Regions from separate parts of the Halomonas sp. H10-59 genome, predicted to be linked through region 3. Evidence: predicted binding sites of a transcription regulator. Region 3 holds the regulator's gene; each other region holds the start of a gene.
The links. The regulator PhoB, encoded in region 3, activates phosphate uptake and scavenging genes when phosphate is short. The targets are predictions, from matches to a motif close to TGTCATANNNNTGTCANA.
Positions count from the first base shown of each region.

Region 1 (7,064 bases), 440 kb from region 3:
ACATCTTCGCTCCAAAAAAGAAGGTATCGGGTGGTGGCCGAAGCCACCGGCAGACCAGCCGTTCTGGTCTGCTTACTCGGCTCTGCTGTGTCAGGTCTGCTGTCTCGGCTCTGCGGTGTCAGCCTAGATGAAGCGCTTGCGTACGAACTGCGAGGCCATGTCCAGCGCCGTCACGGCGATGATGATCACCAGCATGATGGTGGCCGTCTCGGCGTACTGGAATCCGCGCATGGTCTCCCACAACGCCACCCCGATACCGCCGCCACCGACCATGCCGAGCACCGTGGCCGAGCGAATATTGGACTCGAAGCGATACAGGCTCACCGAGATCCACAGCGGCAGCACCTGGGGAATCAGACCGAACACGATCTCCTCGATGCGCCCTGCTCCGGTGACCCGAATGCCTTCCATGGGCCCGGCCTCGGCGGCTTCCACCGCTTCGGAAAACAGCTTGGCCAGCACCCCGGTGGTGTGGATGAACAGCGCCAGGGTCCCGGCGAAGGGCCCAAGCCCCACCGCCACCACGAACAGCATGGCGAACACCAGCTCATTGATGGCACGGGTGGCGTCCATCAGTCGGCGCACCGGCTGGTAGACCCACCAGGGCACCAGGTTCTCGGAGCACAGAAGGCTCGCCGGAATGGCGACCAGGATGGCCAGCAGGGTGCCCCAGATGGCGATCTGGATGGTCACCAGCATCTGCTCGATGTAGTGGCCGAGGTTGCCGAAGGCCGGGGGAAAGAAGTCGCCGGCCAGGGTCGCCATATTGTCGGCGTTGGTCACCAGCAGGCTCGGGCGCATCTCGACGCCCTGCCAGGACCAGGCCAGCACCGCCAGGCCGACGCCCCACAGCGCCAGGGTGGTCCAGCTACGCTTGGGCGGCAGGCTGATGCCGGAAAGTTGTGTCTGGGTGGTCATGCGTTTTCCTGGGAGAACCTGAGATTGCGTGTGAGAGGTTGAGTAGTCCGAGCCGCGCCGGACCTTCGCTCGACGCGGCCTGACGTAACATCAGCCGGCGTTGGCGGCGGCTTCCTCGGGCATCGCCTCGGCGGCCTGCACTTCCTTCATGCGCGCGTCGAGATCGTCGAGCTGGCTGTCGATCTCGGCCAGTCGGGCCTCGCGATCGCCTTCACTCAGGCTTTCGTCCTTGGCCACCTCGGAGCGCTCCTTGAACAGCGCCAGCTGACGGATCGGCAACAGCTGGTCGTTGTCGGAGGCATCGAAGCCAGACCACTGCAGCGGCTCGAGAATCTGCTGTTCTTCGGCGTCATCGCCGTAGTTCAGGAAGAACTCACGCAGCTTTTCCTTGGTGGCGTCGTCCAGGTCGCCACGCCACACCAGCGGGTCGGACGGGATCAGCGGCGACTTCCAGATCACCCGCAGCTGCTCGGCCTTGTCCGGCGCGGTCACTTCCAGGCGCTCCATGCTTTCAGTATTGAAGGTGGCGACGTCCACCTGCTTATTGGCCACCGCCAGGGCGTTGGTCTCGTGGCTGGAGTTCAGGGTGCGCTTGAAGGCGGTAGAGGCGTCGATACCGTTCTTGGCGAAGACGTAGTAGCCGGGCACCAGATAGCCTGAGGTGGAGTTGGGATCGCCGTTGCCGAACACCAGCTCGGAGGCGTTGGCCAGGACGTCATCGACGCTTTCGATGTCGCTGTCCTGGTGGGCGATCATCAGACTCCAGTAGCCCGGGGCACCGTTGGCCGCCACGGTCTGGGCGAAGATCTCGCCGTCGGCACGATCGACGGCTTCCATGGCCGACTTGTTGCCGTACCAGGCCAGGTCGATCTGATCAAAGCGCATGGCCTGGATCACCGCGGCGTAGTCGGTGGCGAAGAAGGGCTCGACCTCCATGCCGATCTGCTCGGACATGTCGGCCAGGAACGGATCCCACAGCGGCGCCTGGTTCTGGCTGGACTCGGTGGAGATGATGCCGAACTTGAGGGTCTCGGTCTCGGCGGCGGCCAGCTGGGCACTGGCGGCAAGGCCAATACCGGCGATCAATGGCAGCGACAGGCGACGAAAGGATGCGAGAGACATGGGATTCTCCTGAAGGTTATCGGTCGTTGTGGGAACAGGTGTCGCAGGATGTGGTGGCTCAGCTATGGACGACCTGCGCCGACACAGTCGCCTGGGCCTGGGTGTAGCTCGGCTCACGCAGCGGTGACGGCAGGTCGGGTTGACTGCCGGCACGCAGCTCGTCGAGGCCGGCGTTCTCGTACAGGGTCTTGAGGCGTGCGTCGGTCAGCTCGGAGGTCTTGCCGTCGAAGTACAGGCGCCCATCCTTGAGCGCGATGGCCCGATGGCAGTAGCGCCGGGCGATATCGACCTGATGCAGGGTGATGACCACGGTGCGGCCATCCTCGGCGTGAATCCGCTCGAGGATCTCCATCACCTCCCGGGCGCTGCGCGGGTCCAGTGAGGCGATGGGCTCGTCGGCGAGGATGACGTCGGCGTCCTGCATCAGCACTCGGGCGATGGCCACCCGCTGCTGCTGACCACCGGAAAGGGTGTTGGCACGCTGGTAGGCCATGCCCTCGAGGCCGACCCGAGCCAGGCACTTGAGGGCCCGTTGGCGTTCCTCGTCGCTGAAACGACCGAGCAGCGCCCGCGCCCGCGGCATGCGCCCGAGCTGGCCAATCAGCACATTGGTCAGCACGCTGAGGCGATTGACCAGGTTGAACTGCTGGAAGATGTAGCCGACCCGGCAGCGCTGGCCACGGCTGGCCCGGCGCAGGCGACCGCTGGCCTGGATCTCGCGCCCCAGCAGGCTGACTCGGCCACCGCGATCACGGTTGCAGCAGGTCAGTCCGACCAGATGACGCATTAGGGTGGACTTGCCGGAGCCGGACGGGCCGATCAGCGCAACGATCTCCCCCGGGGTGATCTCGAAACTGACATCCTCGAGCACTCGGCTATGGCCGAAGTTCTTGTTGAGCCGCTCGACGATGATGGTGGGAATGGACATGACGCCTCTCCTCTAGGAATGGCGCCAGTCTGGACATCAAAGATGAAGGCCAGTTGTCTAGACAATGTCATTGAGATGACAAATTTCCCGGCACACGGAGCAAGCGCTCCGGCACTACCTCGCCAGAGGTATAAAAAACAAAGAGTTGGGGGCGACTGTCATGCGGCGGTCACGTCATTGCCGCCGATTCGTCATACTCAGGCAGGGCGACCTGTCGACGAAGACGTCGTCCACTTGTACGAAAAGGAAGTTGGACAAGACGCCCTGGAAAGGGCTGCAAGGAGGCACCTGCAAGCGGCCAATCGCCACGCCCATAGCGCCAGGCGATAAAGGCCATAAACAGGCTTGAAGGGAAAACCGGCGGCTTCGGCGCCAGACTGAATCCGACACATGATCCCACGGAGGCATGTCATGCAGCATCTCAGTCTGGAGCCGGGCGCCCTGGAGGTCAGCGACCTGGCGGGAATGCGTCGGTTCTTCGAGACGACACTGGGCCTTCGGGTGCTGGTCGCCAGCGACACTGGGGTGACCCTGGAATTGGGAGGCGGCGAGAACACCCAGGTGCTGATGTTGCTGGCGAGCCACACCCCGACGCCGCCGAGAACACTGAATCTCGAGGTCGACGCCGCCAGCTTTCCTGCGCTGCGTCGACGCCTGGAAGACTGCGGACACGAGTGCGGCTTTGTACAGAGCTGGGAGGGAGACAACAGCACCTCGCGTCAGTGCGCCTTTCGGGTGGTGCTGTGCCGGATGCCGGAGGGGCACTGGCTGAGGCTTACCGCCATCGATCCGGCCCGCTGCGCCTCATCGACCCGAGAGGTCCGGGCCTGACGCCGTTGATCAATCGCGACCCTCGCCGTCTCCCGCTTCTTCGTCCCCCTCATCATCACCCAACAGCCGCTGGCGCCGTTCGTCACGGAACTTCTGCAGGCGGTTGTTGCGGTAGCGCCGGACGATCGCTACTACCAACGCCACCACCAGCATCAGCCCCAGGGTGAGCCCCTGCCACGGGCGCGGGTGGTCCAGGGTGGTGCCGAGCACAAAGATCATCACGAAGCCGAGGGCCTGGCTGCCGATGGCCAGGGCGCGCAGGGGGTCGAAGGTCTTGGGTGGTGACATCACAGATCCTGATCAGAGAGATGGCTCGAAAACCGATGGCCCGGCAGGCGGCTCGAGATGACAGCGCGCATCGGGCGCAGTAGCCTTGCCGGATCGAGCCCACCAAGTGTACCTGCTCGCCTGCGCATTTTCGTGCTTTCGCGTTTCCCCAATGGAGTTCGCCCCATCCATGGATGCCATCGCCATCGGTCCGGTGCTAGTGAGCCTGCCGCGTCTCTATGCCCTCGTCGTCACCCTGTTGCTGCTGGCCGCCAGCGCCTTCCTGCTGGGCCTGCCCCGCCGCCGCCACGGTCGCTGGTTCAACGGCCTGATGCTGGCCTGGCTGGTCGGCGCTCGGCTCGGGCACGTGCTGCCGCACTGGGCCGCCTATCAGGACAAATGGCTGGATATCATCAAGCTGTGGCTGCCCGGCTACAGCGGGGTCTGGGGGCTGGTCGCCGCCGCCCTGTGGACCCTGTGGTCACTGCGTGATCGCCTTGGCGCCCTGCTCGGTGCCCTGGGTCTGACGCTGGTCGCCTCGCTTGCCTGGCTGGCGCTGGTCAGCTGGGCGCCGCTGTCGGCAAGTCCGGCGCCGCAACGCGTGCCAGAGCTGACCCTGGAAGACGTCGATGGCGCCCCCATCGAACTGGCCTCGCTGGCAGGCGGCCCCACCGGCAAGCCGCTGATCATCAATCTATGGGCCACCTGGTGCCCGCCTTGCCGGCGCGAGATGCCGTTGCTGGCCGACATCGACCAACGCGACGACGTCACCGTGGTCGTGGCCAATCAGGGAGAGCCGCTGGTTCAGGTCGCGCGCTACCTGGACGAGGCCGGCCTGGACTTTCGCTACCCCCTGCTCGACCCGCGCCAGCAACTGCTGGCCGCGAGTCAATCTCCCGGGCTACCCACGACACTGCTGTTCGACGCCGAAGGGAAGCTGCTCGAGCGCCATGTGGGGGAGCTGACCCTGCCTCTGCTGGACGACTGGCTGGCGCGCTGAAACTTTGCCAACCTGAGCACATACTGCAGGTGAACCGCACCCGCAGTCTCAGGGCCGAGGGGGACACCCCGCCTCGGCCCGCCCAACCTGTCTTTTCCTGCACTGACGTAGCCTGAATCCGCCACCTCACGGCCAAGCTCATCGCTGGCCCGGGCACGGCGGCAAGCGCGGGGGCGTTTCGGGAACGCCTCGATGCGAAGGTTTCAGCCGCCATGCGACATCTGATCACGGGCATGACGATGGCGCTTAAGCCAGACTGAAGATTGCTGTAAGATACCGCGCCCTGTCGGCGGCGGGCCTGGCCCGCGACCACGAACCGTAACGACGCATCTCCCGAGGCATCATGAGCGACTTCTCTCCCGGCCAGCGCTGGATCAGCGACGGCGAGGCCGAACTCGGCCTGGGCACTATCCTGAACTGCGACGCGCGCAGCGTCACCGTGCTCTTCGGCGCCAGCCAGGAAACCCGCACCTACAGTACCCGTCTTGCCCCGTTGACCCGAGTCGCCTTCGGCAGTGGTGATCGCATCCAGTCCGCCGAGGGCTGGCAGATGACGGTGGACGACACCAAGGAAATCGATGGCCTGATCGTCTATATCGGCGAAGACGACAAGGGCGAGCTGTGCGAATTGCCGGAGGCCCGGCTGGCCGACAGCATGCAGTTCGACCAGGCCCGGGATCGTCTGCTGACCGGCCAGGTCGATCGCAACGACTGGTTCGACCTGCGCTTTCGCACCCTGCATCACTACCATCGCATCGAGCAGAACCCGGCGCTGGGTCTGGCCGGCCCACGCATCGATCTGATCCCCCATCAGCTGTACATCGCCGACGAGGTCTCCTCGCGTCAGGCGCCTCGCGTGCTGCTGGCCGATGAAGTCGGCCTCGGCAAGACCATCGAAGCCGGACTGATCCTGCATCGCCTGCTGCTGACCGGGCGGGTCGAGCGCGCGCTGATCCTGGTGCCGGCGAGCCTGACCCACCAGTGGCTGGTGGAATTGCTGCGACGCTTCTCGCTGTCGGTGACCCTGCTCGACGAACAGCAGAGCCAGGCCCATGGCGATGCCAATCCCTTCGAGGCCGGCCAGCTGGTGCTGGCAAGCCAGGACTGGCTGTTCGCCAACACCCACCGTCAGCAACAGGCCGAAGCCTGCGAGTGGGACCTGCTGATCGTCGACGAAGCCCACCACCTGGAGTGGAGCGAGGACGAGGTCGGCCCCGGCTACGCCTGCGTCGAGCGCCTGTCCGGCGCCACCGACGGCGTGCTGCTGCTGACCGCGACGCCGGAGCAGATGGGGCTGGCCAGCCACTTTGCCAGGCTGCGCCTGCTCGATCGCGATCGCTACTCGGACCTGGAGGCCTTCCGCGCCGAGGAGCAGGGCTATGTGGCGGTGGCCGAGGCCATCGACGCCCTGGGCGATGTCGACGGGCCGCTGGATGCCGGCGCCCGGGACACCATCGGCGCGGTCGCCGACGACGGCGACAGCCAGGCGCTGCTGGCGACCCTGTCCAACCCCGAATGCAGCCTGGAACAGCGCCAACAGGCCAGCGCCCAGCTGCGAGACCAGCTGCTCGACCGCCACGGCACCGGCCGGGTGATGTTCCGCAACAGCCGTCGCCACGTCGGCGGCTTCCCTGAACGTCGCCTGCACGTCGACAAGCTGGAGCTGCCGTCGTCCTATCGCCGAGTGCTGCGTCGCCTGGCGCGGGACGAGGACTACCTCGACGAGCTGCTGATCGAGACCGGCCTCGACCACCCCGAGGTGATGGTCTATCTGGACGGCATGTACAGCGCCCTGACCGAGGACCCTCTCAACGCCGAACCCTGGTGGCAGTTCGACCCCCGGGTGACCTGGCTGCTTGAACGGCTGACCGAGATGGGCGACGACAAGGTCCTGGTGATCGCCCACGACCGCGAGACCGCCCAGGGGCTGTCCGACGGCCTGCGCGTGCTCGGCGGGGTACAGGCGCCGGTGTTCCACGAGGACCTGTCGCTGGTCGA
Region 1 is NZ_CP098828.1:4,269,753-4,276,816, forward strand. It holds gene phnF (phosphonate metabolism transcriptional regulator PhnF) at 1-4, opposite strand, end outside; gene phnE (phosphonate ABC transporter, permease protein PhnE) at 124-918, opposite strand; gene phnD (phosphonate ABC transporter substrate-binding protein) at 1,009-2,040, opposite strand; gene phnC (phosphonate ABC transporter ATP-binding protein) at 2,099-2,968, opposite strand; gene NFG57_RS18555 (glyoxalase/bleomycin resistance/dioxygenase family protein) at 3,380-3,799, shown strand; gene NFG57_RS18560 (hypothetical protein) at 3,809-4,087, opposite strand; gene NFG57_RS18565 (TlpA disulfide reductase family protein) at 4,257-5,066, shown strand; gene rapA (RNA polymerase-associated protein RapA) at 5,410-7,064, shown strand, end outside.
Region 1: phnC (phosphonate ABC transporter ATP-binding protein) is a predicted target of PhoB. The motif match lies at 3,032-3,049, and genes of this name have one in related genera.

Region 2 (7,064 bases), 770 kb from region 3:
TTCGGGTCATCGGAGAGGGGGCGATGGGGCGAACGCCTTCGATGTCCGATGACGTCTGAGTTCGATCATCCAGCGCCACGCTCAAGGCCAGGACGGTCATTTCTTGCGGGAAGGCAAACGGGTTGCATCAAGGTGCCTGTTGTTCGCCTATGGTAGCGGTTGCCGCTGAAAACGCCTGTTGAAGCCAAACCACCACCTTGTCGAGGATGGCATTGTCGGACATTGTTTGGCTCCTGATCAGGTGGTAGTGCAGTCCCGGTAGAAACGGGCCGAATGGCACCTCCAGCACACCACGAGCGATCTCATCCTGCACCAGGGTCAAGCCCAGCAGGGCCACGCCCTGACCGGAGATAGCGGCCTGGATCGCGTGACTTTCTTCGGAGAAGGCGAGTCGAGGCCCTAGCACGGCAGGGGTAGACCCCAACGCCTGACACCACTGAGCCCAGCCGGGCAGGCCAAGGTTCGGACAGTACCAGTCGAAATCGATATGACGAACACCCCTGAGGTCGTCGACGCCAGCCAGCTGGAGTTGCGGGCTGGCGACCAGGGCAATGCGATCGGTCGCCAGGGTCACCACCTCATGGTCCGGATAGGGGCCCATACCGTAACGAATCGCCAGGCGGGTTCCATGCGTTAGATCAAGCACGCTCTCGCTGGCATGGATATTCAAGGCGATATCGGGATTCGTCGAATGAAAGTCGGTCAGTCGAGGAAGCAGCCACTGGCTGGCGAAGGCCGGAGTGCAGGAGAGGGTGACGCTGGCGGGTGTCGTTCGCTTGAGCAGACTTTCCAATGCCTCGGCGAAGGCGTCAAAGCCCTGGCGTAGCACGGGAGAAAGCTCCGTTGCCGCGTCGGTAGGGATCACCTGGCGGGTGCGACGCTCGAATAGCGCTACGCCGAGCCAGCTTTCCAGTTCACGTACCTGGTGGCTGATCGCGGCGGGCGTTACCGCCAGCTCTTCAGCCGCCCCCTTGAAACTACGGTGACGTGCTGCCGCCTCAAAGGCACGCAACTGCGAGAGTGGTAGTCGGCGTCGTTGCATCGCATCCCTATGGACAAAAAATTTTTGTGTATCTGCAAAGAATAGATCGTTTGTCGTCCCGAATCGATTGGAAGATTCTGTCGTTCGTGCACCACCAAGCATGAGCGGTACTAATCCCAAAGGAGAATCTTCATGGCTACACTGTTGCACCTTGATGCCAGCGCACGCTCCGGACTTTCCGGTAGTCAACCCCACGGATCGCATTCGAGACGCCTCAGCGCCCACTTCGTCACACAGTGGCAACGGGCACGTCCTGACGACAGGGTCGTCTATCGCGATGTCGGCCAGCAGCCGCCTCGTCCTGTCACCGGTGATTGGATTCATGCCGCCTTCACCAAGCCGGAAGCGCGGGATAGGTGGATGCACGAGGTTCTCGCGGAGAGTGATTCCCTGGTCGACGAACTGCTCGAGGCGGATCTGATCATCGCTGGCGTCCCGATGTACAACTTCGGCGTTCCGGCCGGATTCAAGGCTTATATCGACAATATCGTGCGAGTCGGGCGGACTTTCGGTTTTGATCGCTCCCGCCCAGGCTTGCCCTACTGGCCGATGCTGAGCGCCATGGGCAAGCGCTTGGTGGTGCTTGGTGCCCGGGGTGACTATGGCTACGAGTCTGGTGAGCGAATGGAGCACACCAACCACGTCGAACCACACTTGCGTACCGTTTTCGCCTATCTCGGCATAGAGGAGTTGCACAGCATCGCCGTGGAGTATGACGAGTTTGCCGACGAGCGGCTGCAGCAGTCTCTGATTCAGGCGGAGCAACGCGTTGAGGCGTTGGTCGACAGGCTGGCGGCCAGTCTGGACGTTCCTCGCGTTGTTTCCGATCCGGTCTCGGGGTGAGCGCACCTCCGTGACCGCTTCTTCGATCGTCCCCTGCTGGGTACCAGATGCTCGGCAACAGATGTGATTCCCTGTCCAGCAAACGTCTGTATTGCAGAACTTGAAATAAGAATAGTCACGCGGGATGAAAAATTTGCGCGGCTCGCCGTAAGAGGGCCGATGTGGTGAGAGGGAGTGTCTGATTTCCAACAATGTATTCTTCATGATAAGTCGGAAAAATCAGTGAGCGAGGTGGATGATGGGTGGTTATATAAGTAGAGATAGGGAGCCTGATCTGGCGGCTTCTTTCGGTGCGCTGGAAGAAAAACAGTTGTCAGTGAGCCAACCGCTTTCGCGCAATGGTGTTCTGCAGCCAGGAAAGGTCTATTTCATTCCCGCGAGGTGTGGCGCTGCCGTTGTACTGGAAAAAGGGCAGATGCTTACGCTGATTAACGTAAGTGGATTGCAGGTCTGCGATATGTGGGCTTTCAATACGAGTGATCCAGACGAATTTCTATCCATGGAACATACTCGAACCCATCTTGGGCGCTTGGTGCCGGTTGTCGGTGACAGTATGGTTTCCAATAGAAGAAACGAGATGCTGGAACTAGTGGAAGATACTTCGCCTGGGGTGCATGACACATTGATTGCCGCCTGCGATATCAATCGCTATAGACAGCTTGGCGTAAGCGAATACCATGACAACTGTGTTGATAATCTTCGAATGGCATTGCTTGCCATCGGCAAGGAGGTTTCGCATGTTCCATCACCATTCAATGTGTGGATGAATGTTCCACTTGATGGTGATGGCTCACTGACATTTGTGCCACCCGTGGCCAAAAGAGACGACAGGATTGTGTTCAAGGCAATGATGACCTGTTACGTAGTCATGTCATGCTGTCCCCAAGATATTACGGCGGTCAACGGAGTTGGTAGGCAAACGGAAAGTATAGGAGTCATGCTCGGAGATTGAAGAAACACGGGATAGATGGCGATGCACTGCAACTCCGCCGCCGGCGCTAAAGGTTCTCATTTCGTCGGAGGTAAACTCCAGCCTTTGCGCTCCGGCGGCATCCGGCTCGTCATCGCTCACGATATGACTTCAGCACTCCCTCTCGTCGCTTCAAACGCCTCTACACGTTTTTTGGGCCAGCGGCAGCGAAGTTTAGCGATAGCGATCACGCTGCCTCTACGCGGGCTCGGGCTTCTTCTCCCTTGGCTGACCCTCACCTCCGATGTCCGAGGGCACCAGTGGCAGGTCCTCGGGCAGGTGGCGGGCACAGAAGTCCAGGCAGTCGAGGCCGTTGACGGCCTGGGGGGCTAGTGGACAATTCCATGGCGACTCGCGCAGCACTTCCGGAAGATGGTCGCTCAGGTCCTCCATGTCCTGACTCTTGGGCCAGCACAGCCAGCGCTCCCGTTTAGGGGTCTCGGGGTGGCGCCACTTAAGCATCCAGTCGTCGCCCCAGGGCAGCACGCCCAGGGTGTCGGGTTCGGGCGGCGGCAGACCCTGGAAGGCGCTGGCCCACCAGCGGGGCGAGAGGTGATGGCGTCCCAGGCGTCGGCTGCACTGGGCCAGCAGGGTACGCTGCACCACCATGACATCCAGGGCGCTGTCATCACGATAGAGCACATGGAGCGCGAGAGTGTGCGGTATTACGCAAAGCTCCCGCTCAACCAGTTCATCCAGTGACTCCCTGCTGTCGACCTCCTCGGCCAGGGCGCCGTCCAGCGTTACCAGGGTGACCGATTGTGGCGGTATGACGAGACAACAGGGAAGTGCCTGGTCGAGGCACGAAAGCGATTGGACATTGGCGGCGCTGCCCCGGTCGAGGCTCTGTTGATCGACACAGTGGACCCAGTACCAACGAGGCTCGGGATCTTCGTCGGCTGAAGGGGCGCGTTGGGGCATAAGAAGTATGCGCTGATGTCGGTGTCCCAGATTCCACATGGTTCTGGTCCTGTCGATAGCGATTGTTGGTGCACTGTGTCGACGAGCGAAGCCATTTTCTTTCACCAACTGTTACTCTTTTTACAATAGCGCTACTTCCTGTGCTCTGCGTCAACCTCGTCTATCGTCATACGAGTGTCATCTGGACTACCTAGTGTTGTCGGCGGACCGCCGTCGCCCCTGTGATCGACTTTCCCCTCCGATACCCGAGGCCGGCAACAGTGACTGGCACCGACAGCTCACGCCTTGACGGCGAACAGAGGGCTGCAAGAAGAGGACTGCGCAATGAGCAAGGAAATTGAAGATCATCGTCTGTTGAACCCCAGCCGAAATGAACCCTTCTCCTCGGTGCTCGACCGTCGTCTTTCCCGGCGAGCGGTGATGAAGGGGGGCATGGGCATGGCGGCCATGACCATGCTGGGAAGCTTTGGTCTCTCGGCCTTCGCCAACGAGCCGTCGTCAGGGATGGCCAAGACGCCGCTGGCGCTGGCCTTCGAGTCGATTGCCGGTTCGCGCAGCGACGCCGTGGTGGTGCCGCCGGGCTATACCGCCCAGGTGCTGGTGCCCTGGGGTACGCCGCTTGACGACAGCGCGCCCGAATGGAGCGAGGATCTGACGATGACGCCCCAGGCCCAGGCGGCCAGCGTCGGCATGCATCACGACGGCATGCATCCTTTCGCGCTGGATGAGAGCACGGCCTCCGAGCGCTTCCTGCTGGTGATGAACAACGAATACATCGACGAGAACGCGCTGTGGGCGCCCCAGGGCGGCCCTACCAACATGACCGAAGGCAAGCGTCCGGCGGACGAGGTGCGCACCGAGATCAACGCCCACGGGGTGACCGTGGTCGAGGTGAAGAAGGACGCCGATGGTCGCTGGAGCCACGTCAAGGGTTCCGCCCATAACCGTCGCTACACCAGCGCCACCCCGATGCACCTGTCAGGGCCGGTGGCGGGCAGCGACTACGTCAAGACCAGGTATTCCCCGGGCGGCACCCAGGCTCGCGGCACCAACAACAACTGTGCCCACGGCTACACGCCCTGGGGAACTTACCTCACCTGCGAGGAGAACTGGCCGGCCTACTTCGTCAAGAACGAAGGCCGTACCCTGGACGATGACCGTCTTGGCATCGCCAGTGGTCGCGGACGCTACGGCTGGGAGACCGCCGCGGGCGATGACAGCGAACGCGACGACGAATTTACCCGTCTGATCGGCGACCCCGTCGCCGACGACGCCAGCGGTGACTACCGCAACGAGCCGCGTCAGTTCGGCTATATCGTCGAGATCGACCCCTATACCGGCAGGCAGGCGATCAAGCGCACGGCGCTGGGCCGCTTCCGCCACGAGGGCTGCTGGCCGGGCAAGCTGGTAGCAGGCGAGCCGGTGGTGTTCTACTCCGGTCACGACTCGCGCAACGAGTACATCTACAAGTTTGTCTCCGAGGCGGCCTGGGACCCGGCGGATGCCATCGCTCCCGGCGCCGAGGCCGATCGCCTGGCGATCGGTGACAAGTACATGGACAGCGGCACCCTTTACGTCGCTCGCTTCAACGCCGATGGCAGCGGCGAGTGGCTGCCGCTGACGCCGGACGCTTCCACCCAGGATGGCCGTACCCTGGCCGAGGCGCTGGAACTCGACGCCGATGACCTGGCCGGGGTGATCATCCACACCTGTGACGCCGCCGACCTGATGGGTGCCACGCCGATGGATCGCCCGGAGTGGGGCGCGGTGGACCCGTCCACCGGCGAGGTCTACATGACCCTGACCAACAACTCGAAGCGTACCGAAGATGGCACCGAGGCGACCCTGACCGGCGACGGCGACAACATCACCGCGCTGGGCAACGGCTACGCCACGGCACCGGTCAATGCGGCCAACCCGCGGGCGAACAACGAGGCCGGTCAGATCATCCGCTGGCGCGAGGGCAGCGATGCCACCGCCTTCGACTGGGAGGTATTCGTGTTCGGTGCCGCGGCCAGTGACCAGAACAACCTGTCCGGGCTGACCGCCGACAACGAATTCGCCAGTCCCGATGGGCTCTACTTCGATGAGCGCGGCGACGGCCAGGGCATCCTGTGGATCCAGACCGACAACGGCTACGAGGGCGTCACCGAGAGCACCAATGACCAGGTGCTGGCGGTCGTGCCGGCGGAGCTCGAGCGTGCCGATGGTGCCGCCGCGGTGATCTCCGGGGCCAACCAGGACAAGCTCAAGCGTTTCTGCGTGGGCCCCAACGGCTGCGAGGTCACTGGCATCTTCCCCACGCCGGACAAGACCGCGCTGTTTATCAATATCCAGCATCCGGGCAACTGGCCGGCCAGTGACGACGCGACCCAGGCGCCTGACGCCAGCGTGCGACCGCGCGCCGCCACGGTGGTGATCCAGCGCGAAGACGGCGGCCAGATCGGCGTCTAGGACGTGTCCGAAAGGTGCCGGCTTGCGTCGGCCTTTCGGGCAACCTCCAGGGGCGTTGTCGACGTCTGACGTCTTGCGCCGCCCCAGCACCCCGGCTCCCTTTTCAGGGAGCCGGGGTGCTCGTGGTTTCGGGGGGCTGAGTCGGGCGACGACTGGTCCAGGCACTGCGTGGGTCGGCCAAGGCGCAGGTCGAGCGGCAACCGGCAGCCGTCAGGACACATGACGACAACATGAAAAGCCCCTCGCCAGCGTCGCTGGCGAGGGGCCTGGGTGGTGTTATCGACGCGCCGATGGCGCGTCAATGCGGGGCGTTATTCAAGCGCGAGCGGCGTAGGCGTACAGCAGCGTTTCCTGGGCGGAGATCGGTGCGGCCTCGCCCGGATCCTGCTTGATGTAGGTGCCGTCGGCCTGCAGCAGCCAGCTCTGGCAGTTGTCGACCAGGTAGGTCTCGAGGTCCTTGCGCACCCGGGCGGCGAGCTTCTTGTCGAGCAGCGGGAAGCAGGTCTCGACCCGATGGAACATGTTGCGCGCCATGAAGTCCGCGCTGGAGCCCCATATCTCGGGCTTGCCGTCGTTGTGGAAGTGGAACACCCGGGTGTGTTCGAGGAAGCGACCGATCACCGAGCGCACCCGGATATTCTCGGAGATGCCGGGAAGGCCAGGGCGCAGGCAGCACATGCCGCGGATGATCAGGTCGCACTCGACGCCGGCCTGGGAGGCGCGGTAGAGCGCCTGGATCAGCTTGGGTTCGGTTAGTGAGTTGCACTTGACGATGATATGGGCGCGCTTGCCCTTGCGCGCGTAGCTTGCCTCCCGCTCGATCATTTCGACGAC
Region 2 is NZ_CP098828.1:3,945,570-3,952,633, reverse strand. It holds gene NFG57_RS17105 (LysR substrate-binding domain-containing protein) at 128-1,042, opposite strand; gene NFG57_RS17100 (NAD(P)H-dependent oxidoreductase) at 1,175-1,885, shown strand; gene NFG57_RS17095 (urea carboxylase-associated family protein) at 2,121-2,837, shown strand; gene NFG57_RS17090 (hypothetical protein) at 3,054-3,776, opposite strand; gene NFG57_RS17085 (PhoX family phosphatase) at 4,101-6,230, shown strand; gene ppk1 (polyphosphate kinase 1) at 6,546-7,064, opposite strand, start outside.
Region 2: NFG57_RS17085 (PhoX family phosphatase) is a predicted target of PhoB. The motif match lies at 3,941-3,958, and genes of this name have one in related genera.

Region 3 (7,064 bases):
ACTCCCTGACAGAACGCCTGATCGAGGCGGCAGGCGCCGGGCACTTTCGCGTACGCCTGCTGGCGGAGGCCAAGGGACTGCCGTGGCCTGACGAGGCCCACGTGCTGGGTCTGGCCAGCGACGAGCAGGCCTGGCTGCGCGAGGTCGCCCTGTGCGTGGACGAGGAGCCCTGGGTGGTGGCGCGCAGCGTGGCGCCGATCGTCGAGCGTCACGACGCTCCCTTCGAAGGCCTCGGCGAGACCTCTCTCGGCAGCTGGCTGTTTCGCCAGCCCGACCTCGAGCGCAGCGCCATTCAGATCGGCCGTAACACCAGGCCGATCCACGGCTATACCGGGCTGTGGCAACGCCGCTCGGTATTTCGTCACAGCGGCTGGGTGCTGCTGGTGCAGGAGAGCTTTATGCCGGCCATGGGCCGGGCGTTGTCGCTGCCGGCCTCTGCCACCGGCTGACTCCCTGTCGTCGCCCGCTTCGGACACCGAGGCGCCAACCATGGCGTGGGCTGACGGTAGCCCGCCGAAGCCCTGTACGGATGATGATGGCCTGCTGGTCTTGTCGTGCCGGTCGAGCCTGGCTGGGCTCGCCTTGCTGGTCATGGCCGTCGGCTCGCGCTAGGCTGCGCCAAGGCTTCTCGGCGATGTTTCTCCGAGAAGCGACTTTTGCCCGGCTTACGCCTCATTTTCGCCTGACCTGCGCCAGAGCATGAGAGAGACCGATGGATCGTTCGCTGCTGCGTCCCCCTGGATACCTGAACCGAATTCCCGACTTTCTGGCGCTGATGCGTCTGGACCGCCCCATCGGTACCTGGCTGTTGATGTGGCCGACCCTGTGGGCGCTTTGGGTGGCCTCCGAGGGTATTCCGGCCCGTGACACCCTGCTGATCTTCGTCGCCGGCGTCTACCTGATGCGGGCGGCGGGCTGCGTGGTCAACGACTACGCCGATCGCCACTTCGATGGCCACGTCAAACGCACCAAGAACCGACCGCTGGCCACCGGCCGCATCAGTGAGCGGGAGGCCAAGGTGCTGTTCGTGTGCCTGCTGGGATCGGCCTTCGCGCTGGTCTGGCTGACCAACGGCTTTACCGTGTGGCTGTCGTTGATCGGAGCGGTGCTGGCCGCCAGCTATCCCTTCATGAAGCGCTACACCCACTTCCCCCAGGTGGTGCTGGGCGCGGCCTTCTCCTGGGCCATACCGATGGCCTTCGGCGCGGTGCTCGGCGAAGTCCCGATGGTCGCCTGGCTGCTGTTTACCGCCAACGTGCTGTGGACGGTGGCCTACGACACCGAATACGCCATGGTCGACCGCGACGACGACCTCAAGATCGGCATCAAGTCCACCGCGGTACTGTTCGGCCGCTGGGACACCCGCATCATTGCGCTGTTGCAGCTGGCTACCCTGGGGCTGCTGGCCTGGGCCGGCAGCCTGCTGGCGCTGGGCGGCTTCTACTGGCTCGGCTGGCTGGCCATGGGCGCGACCTTTGTCCACCAGCAGCGGCTGATCAAGAGCCGTGACCGCGACCGTTGCTTCCAGGCCTTTCTCAACAACCACTGGTCGGGCCTATTGCTGTTCGCCGGACTCGGACTGAGCCTCTATCCCTCCCTCGGGTGAGGGAAATGCCCGTCTCGGTCGCTCGACAATGGATACAATGTCATCTAATTGTCACATTGACGTGGTGTCATTTGTCACCGTCGAGTGTAAGACCCTGACCAAGAGGCTCCCGGGATGACCGCCAAGACCGTACTGATCGTCGATGACGAAGCCCCGATCCGCGAAATGATCGCGGTGGCGCTGGAAATGGCCGACTACCGGGTGCTCGAGGCGGACAATGCTCAGGCCGCCCACGCCATCATCGTCGATGACCAGCCCGACCTGCTGCTGCTGGACTGGATGATGCCGGGCACCAGCGGCATCGAACTGGCCCGCCGGCTCAAGCGCGAGGAAACCACCGCAGAGCTGCCGATCATCCTGCTCACCGCCAAGGGTGAGGAGGACAACAAGATCCAGGGCCTCGAAGCCGGCGCCGACGACTACATCACCAAGCCATTCTCGCCGCGAGAACTGGTGGCCCGACTCAAGGCCGTGCTGCGACGCGCCACTCCGCGGGGCGTCGAAGACCCGGTGGAGGTGGAAGGCCTCAAGCTCGACCCGGTCAGCCATCGCGTCAGCGTCGACGGCAAGTCACTGGACATGGGCCCCACCGAATATCGCCTGCTGCAGTTCTTCATGACCCACCAGGAGCGCGCCTACACCCGTGGCCAGTTGCTCGATCAGGTCTGGGGTGGCAACGTCTACGTGGAAGAACGTACCGTCGACGTGCATATCCGCCGCCTGCGCAAGGCCCTGGGGGAACCCCATCAGCAACTGATCCAGACCGTACGCGGTACCGGTTATCGCTTTTCGGCCAAGGTCTGAGCGAGCCATCGACGCAACGCAGCACCAGGAGGGATGAGGTGAACGGAGCCGAGAACTGACGTGGGTCGTCTGTGGAGACGAGAAGTCTGGCGCCTGGCCGTGCTGGTGGGTCTCGGCGCCTTGCTGGGCTGGCCCTTCTCGCTGTCCAGCGTAGGCATCGGCCTGGGCCTGGCGCTTGGGCTCAGCTATCACCTGCGCAACCTGCACGCGATGCACGACTGGCTGACCCACCGCCCCCAGCAGGAACCTCCCACCGCCAGTGGCCTGTGGGGCGAGCTGTTCGATCGCCTCTATCGCTACCAGAAAGGCCAGCGGATCACCCAGCGCCGCCTGCGCTCGACCCTGCAGCGTATCCAGGAATCGTCCGAGGCAATGCGCGACAGCGTGGTGATGCTCGATCGCCACGGCGACCTGGAGTGGTGGAACAGCTCCGCCGAGCGCATGCTCGGCCTGAAGCCGGCGCTGGACCGCGGCCAGCACATCACCAACCTGCTGCGCGACCCGCGCTTCGTCGGCTACTTCAATGCCCGTGACTACCGCGAACCTCTGAGCCTGCCCTCCCCCATCGACGAGAACATGATCCTGCAGTTCCAGATCACCCTGTACGGTGACGATGAACGCCTGGTCATGGCCCGCGATATCACCCGTCTGCATCGCCTGGAACAGATGCGCCGCGACTTCGTCGCCAACGTCTCCCACGAGCTGCGCACGCCGTTGACCGTGCTGACCGGCTACCTGGAGACCTACAGCGACATGGCCGGCATGCTGCCGGAACGCCTGGGCAAGGGGGTCGCCCAGATGCAGAGCCAGACGCGCCGCATGCAGAATCTGGTCAACGACCTGCTGCTGCTGTCACGACTCGAGAACGACCAGGGCGGCAGCGACCACGTTCGCCTCGACCCCACCACCCTGCTGCAGGCGGTCAAGCGCGACGCCGAGGCATTGTCAGGCGGCCGCCAGCAGATCGAGGTCGTCGTCGAAGAATCGCGCAGTCTCACCGGCAGCGAGAAGGAGATGCACAGCGCGGTCTCCAACCTGGCCTTCAATGCGGTGCGCTACGCCGGTGACGGCGCCCATATCACGCTACGCTGGCGTGCCTACGGCGAAGGCGCCTGCCTCGAGGTGGAAGACGACGGCGAAGGCATCGATCCGAGGCACCTGCCACGCCTTACCGAACGCTTCTACCGGGTCGACAAGGGCCGCAGCACCGCCACCGGTGGTACCGGCCTGGGGCTTGCCATCGTCAAGCATGTGCTGCTGCGCCACGAGGCACGCCTGGATATCGACTCCCGACTCGGCGGGGGCGCAACCTTCCGCTGCATCTTTCCCTCGAGCCGGCTGGCAGCGGCCGACCCGGTGGCGCTCGGCCGCGCCGGCGCTGTGCACTAGGGCTTGTCTGAAAAGTGCCTGCGCTCGGTAATACGGCGTTAAAAATCGGATCAACATGCTCATTTACACCCCGTAAACTGCGCTTTCTCACCGATTTTTGCCTTGTCTAACCTTCGCTCGTCGACTTTTCGGACAGCGCCTAGGCCCCGCCAGGACGAACAGGGCGTGCTCCCATCAGCTCCTGGGCCCCAGCAGGATGACCGCGGCACCCACCAGACACAGCACTCCCCCGATCAGGTCCCAGCGATCCGGCAGGCGCTGCTCGACCCACCACAGCCAGCCCAGCGACGCCACGATGTAGACGCCCCCGTAAGCGGCAAAGGCACGCCCGGCGTAGTCGGCATCGATCTGACTGAGCAGCCAGGCGAAGGCCACCAGACTCGCCACCGCGGGCAGCAGCCACCATGCCGAGGCGTCATCTCGCCACCAGCGCCACACCGCAAAGCAGCCGGCGATCTCGGCCAGCGCCGCCGCGATATAGAGCAAAAGACTTGGCAACAGCGCCGTCATGGCCACTCCCTGCTATCCCCTTTTGACGCCGCACCATTATCGGCAGCACCGACAGTGCTGCTCAACGCCATACGTCCACAGGAAGTGCCTCTCAACGCCGAACCACCGGCAACTGCCGATAGTGCTGATCCCACATCAGCACCGCGCCGGCCACGGCCCCGGGGATCAGAAACAGGTTGGCCAGCGGGATCCAGGTGATCAAGGTCACCAGGCCACCGAAGCTGAGACTCGGCCACCAGCGCGCCGACAGGCGCTTGCGCATATCGGCGAAGCTGACCTTGTTGTTATCCATCGGGTAGTCGAGGTAGGTGATCGCCATGACCCAGGCGCTGAAGGCTGCCCACAACAGCGGCGCGATCAGGTTGACCACCGGAATCCAGCTCAGGATAAACAGCCCGATCATGCGCGGCAGGATATAGGCCAGCTTCAACAGCTCCCTGCCCAGGGCGTCGAGACCGGTCTTGAGCCAGCCACGATCATCGATGGGCTCGCGGCCGGTCAGCTCGACCTCGGCCCGGGCTGCCAGGAAGCCGTAGAAGGGGGCGGCGATCAAGTGGGTAACCAGGGTAAAGCTGAAGAACACGATCAGCACGAGGCTGACCACAAACAACGGCCAGATCAGCCAGTCGAGCCATTCCAGCCAGCTCGGCACCATGGCCATCCAGCTATCGAGCCAGCCACCGAACTCACCGAGCACGTAGCTGAGCATGCCGGCGTAGACCAGCAGGTTGACCAGAATGGGAAGAAACACATAACGACGCAGGCCCTGGCTATAGACCAGGCGGGTTCCGCGGCGGACCGCCTCGAGGGCATTCAGCATGACATCGATCCTTGGCAGTGGCTGAAGATGACAGTGCCCCAACGACATCGGGCCATCGTCTCGACGATGGCCCGATGCTCAGAGTGCAGGCAACGACCCTGACGGGGCCGGCCTATTGACGCCGCTCAGGGCGTCGAGGTCAAGACGTGCTGCTGTCGTCGAGCAGTTCCTGGTTGAGGTCGTCAGGGGCGATGTGACGGATATCAAGGCCCTTGACCAGATAGATGACGTACTCGGCCAGGTTGTTGGCGTGATCGCCGACACGCTCCAGCGCGCGCAGGATCCACATGATGCCCAGTACCGGAGAGATCGAACGCGCATCCTCCATCATGAAGGTCATCAGCGAGCGCATGGCGCTCTGGTACTCGCTGTCGACCCGCTCGTCTTCCTGCACCACCTGCATCGCCAGTTCGGTGTCGAAACGCGCGAAGGAGGTCAGGGCGTCACGCATCATGTGACGCACGTGCTCGCTGATATTGCGCACCTCGACGAAGCCGCGGGTGCCGTTGTTGCCGTCGACCAGTTCGATGGCGTTGCGCGCGATCTTGCTGGCCTCATCACCGATACGCTCGAGATCCGACGCCGCACGAATCACCGCCAGTACCAGTCGCAGGTCAGAGGCCGCCGGCTGACGGCGTGCCAGCACGCGGGTGCACTCGTCGTCGATCTTGACCTGCATGTCATTGACCGCGCGGTCGTTGTCGACCACACGAGAGGCCAGTGCAGAGTCGGCGTCGAGCAACGAACTGACGGCATCCTGCACCTGCTTTTCCACCAGGCCACCCATGGCCATCAGGTGGGTCTTGAGTTCCTCGAGCTCATGATTGAACTGCCTCGAGATGTGCTGGCTGTGGGTATCGCTGGTGATATCCATGAAGGTCTCCTGAAGAAGCATGGGACGGGACGCTAGCCCACCATGCGTCCAGTGATGTAGTTTTCGGTGCGCCTCAGGCGCGGATGCGTGAACAGGGTGTCGGTCGGGCCGTACTCCACCAGCTCACCGTTGTGCAAAAACGCCGTATAGTCCGACACCCGCGCCGCCTGCTGCATGTTGTGGGTCACCAGCACCAGGGTCAGATGCGGCTTGAGTGTGCGAATCAGCTCCTCGATCTTCAGCGTCGAGATCGGATCCAGGGCCGAGGCCGGCTCGTCGAGCAACAGCACCTCGGGTTCCACCGCCAGGGTCCGGGCGATGACCAGACGCTGCTGCTGGCCTCCCGAGAGCGACCAGGCCGATGCCCGTAGACGCCCCTTGACCTCGTCCCACAGCGCCGCCGACTTCAGTGCCCATTCGACCACATCGTCGATGCGGCGCTTGCTCAAGCCTCCCTGCAGACGCAGGCCAAAGGCGACGTTGTCGTAGATCGACATGGGGAAGGGGTTCGGTGCCTGAAACACCATGCCCACCCGACGCCTGAGCTCGGCCACCGCCACCCTGGGGTCATGGATATCGTGGCCGTCCAGATGAATCTGGCCGTGACGACTGACGTCCTCATTGAGGTCGTGCAGACGATTCAAGGCGCGCAACAGCGTCGACTTGCCGCAGCCCGACGGCCCGATAAAGGCCGTGACCCGATGGCGTGGAATGCGCAGGGTCAGATCCTTGAGCGCCGTCTTGCCGCCATAGGCCAGGGTCAAACCCTGGATATCCAGGCAGGTATCGGCCGCGGAAAACTCCATGACCGCCCCGCGTCGATTTCCCAGTCTTGCCTGGGCCAGCTGACGCTTGGGCAGCTCGCCATCGATGGACATTGCCTCTCCCTGCATCATCGGCGCACCGGGGCACCATGACGCTTACGCAAATAGTGACGCATGAATATTGCAGTCAGGTTAAGCACCAGAATCACCGTGACCAGCAGTAGCGCTGTGGCATACACCAGCGGCATCGCCGCCTGGACATCGCTGGAGTGAAAGGCCGCGTCATAGATGTGATAC
Region 3 is NZ_CP098828.1:4,712,226-4,719,289, forward strand. It holds gene NFG57_RS20520 (chorismate lyase) at 1-449, shown strand, start outside; gene ubiA (4-hydroxybenzoate octaprenyltransferase) at 713-1,606, shown strand; gene phoB (phosphate regulon transcriptional regulator PhoB) at 1,721-2,410, shown strand; gene phoR (phosphate regulon sensor histidine kinase PhoR) at 2,471-3,799, shown strand; gene NFG57_RS20540 (YnfA family protein) at 3,974-4,309, opposite strand; gene cysZ (sulfate transporter CysZ) at 4,401-5,129, opposite strand; gene phoU (phosphate signaling complex protein PhoU) at 5,269-6,003, opposite strand; gene pstB (phosphate ABC transporter ATP-binding protein PstB) at 6,036-6,809, opposite strand; gene pstA (phosphate ABC transporter permease PstA) at 6,896-7,064, opposite strand, start outside.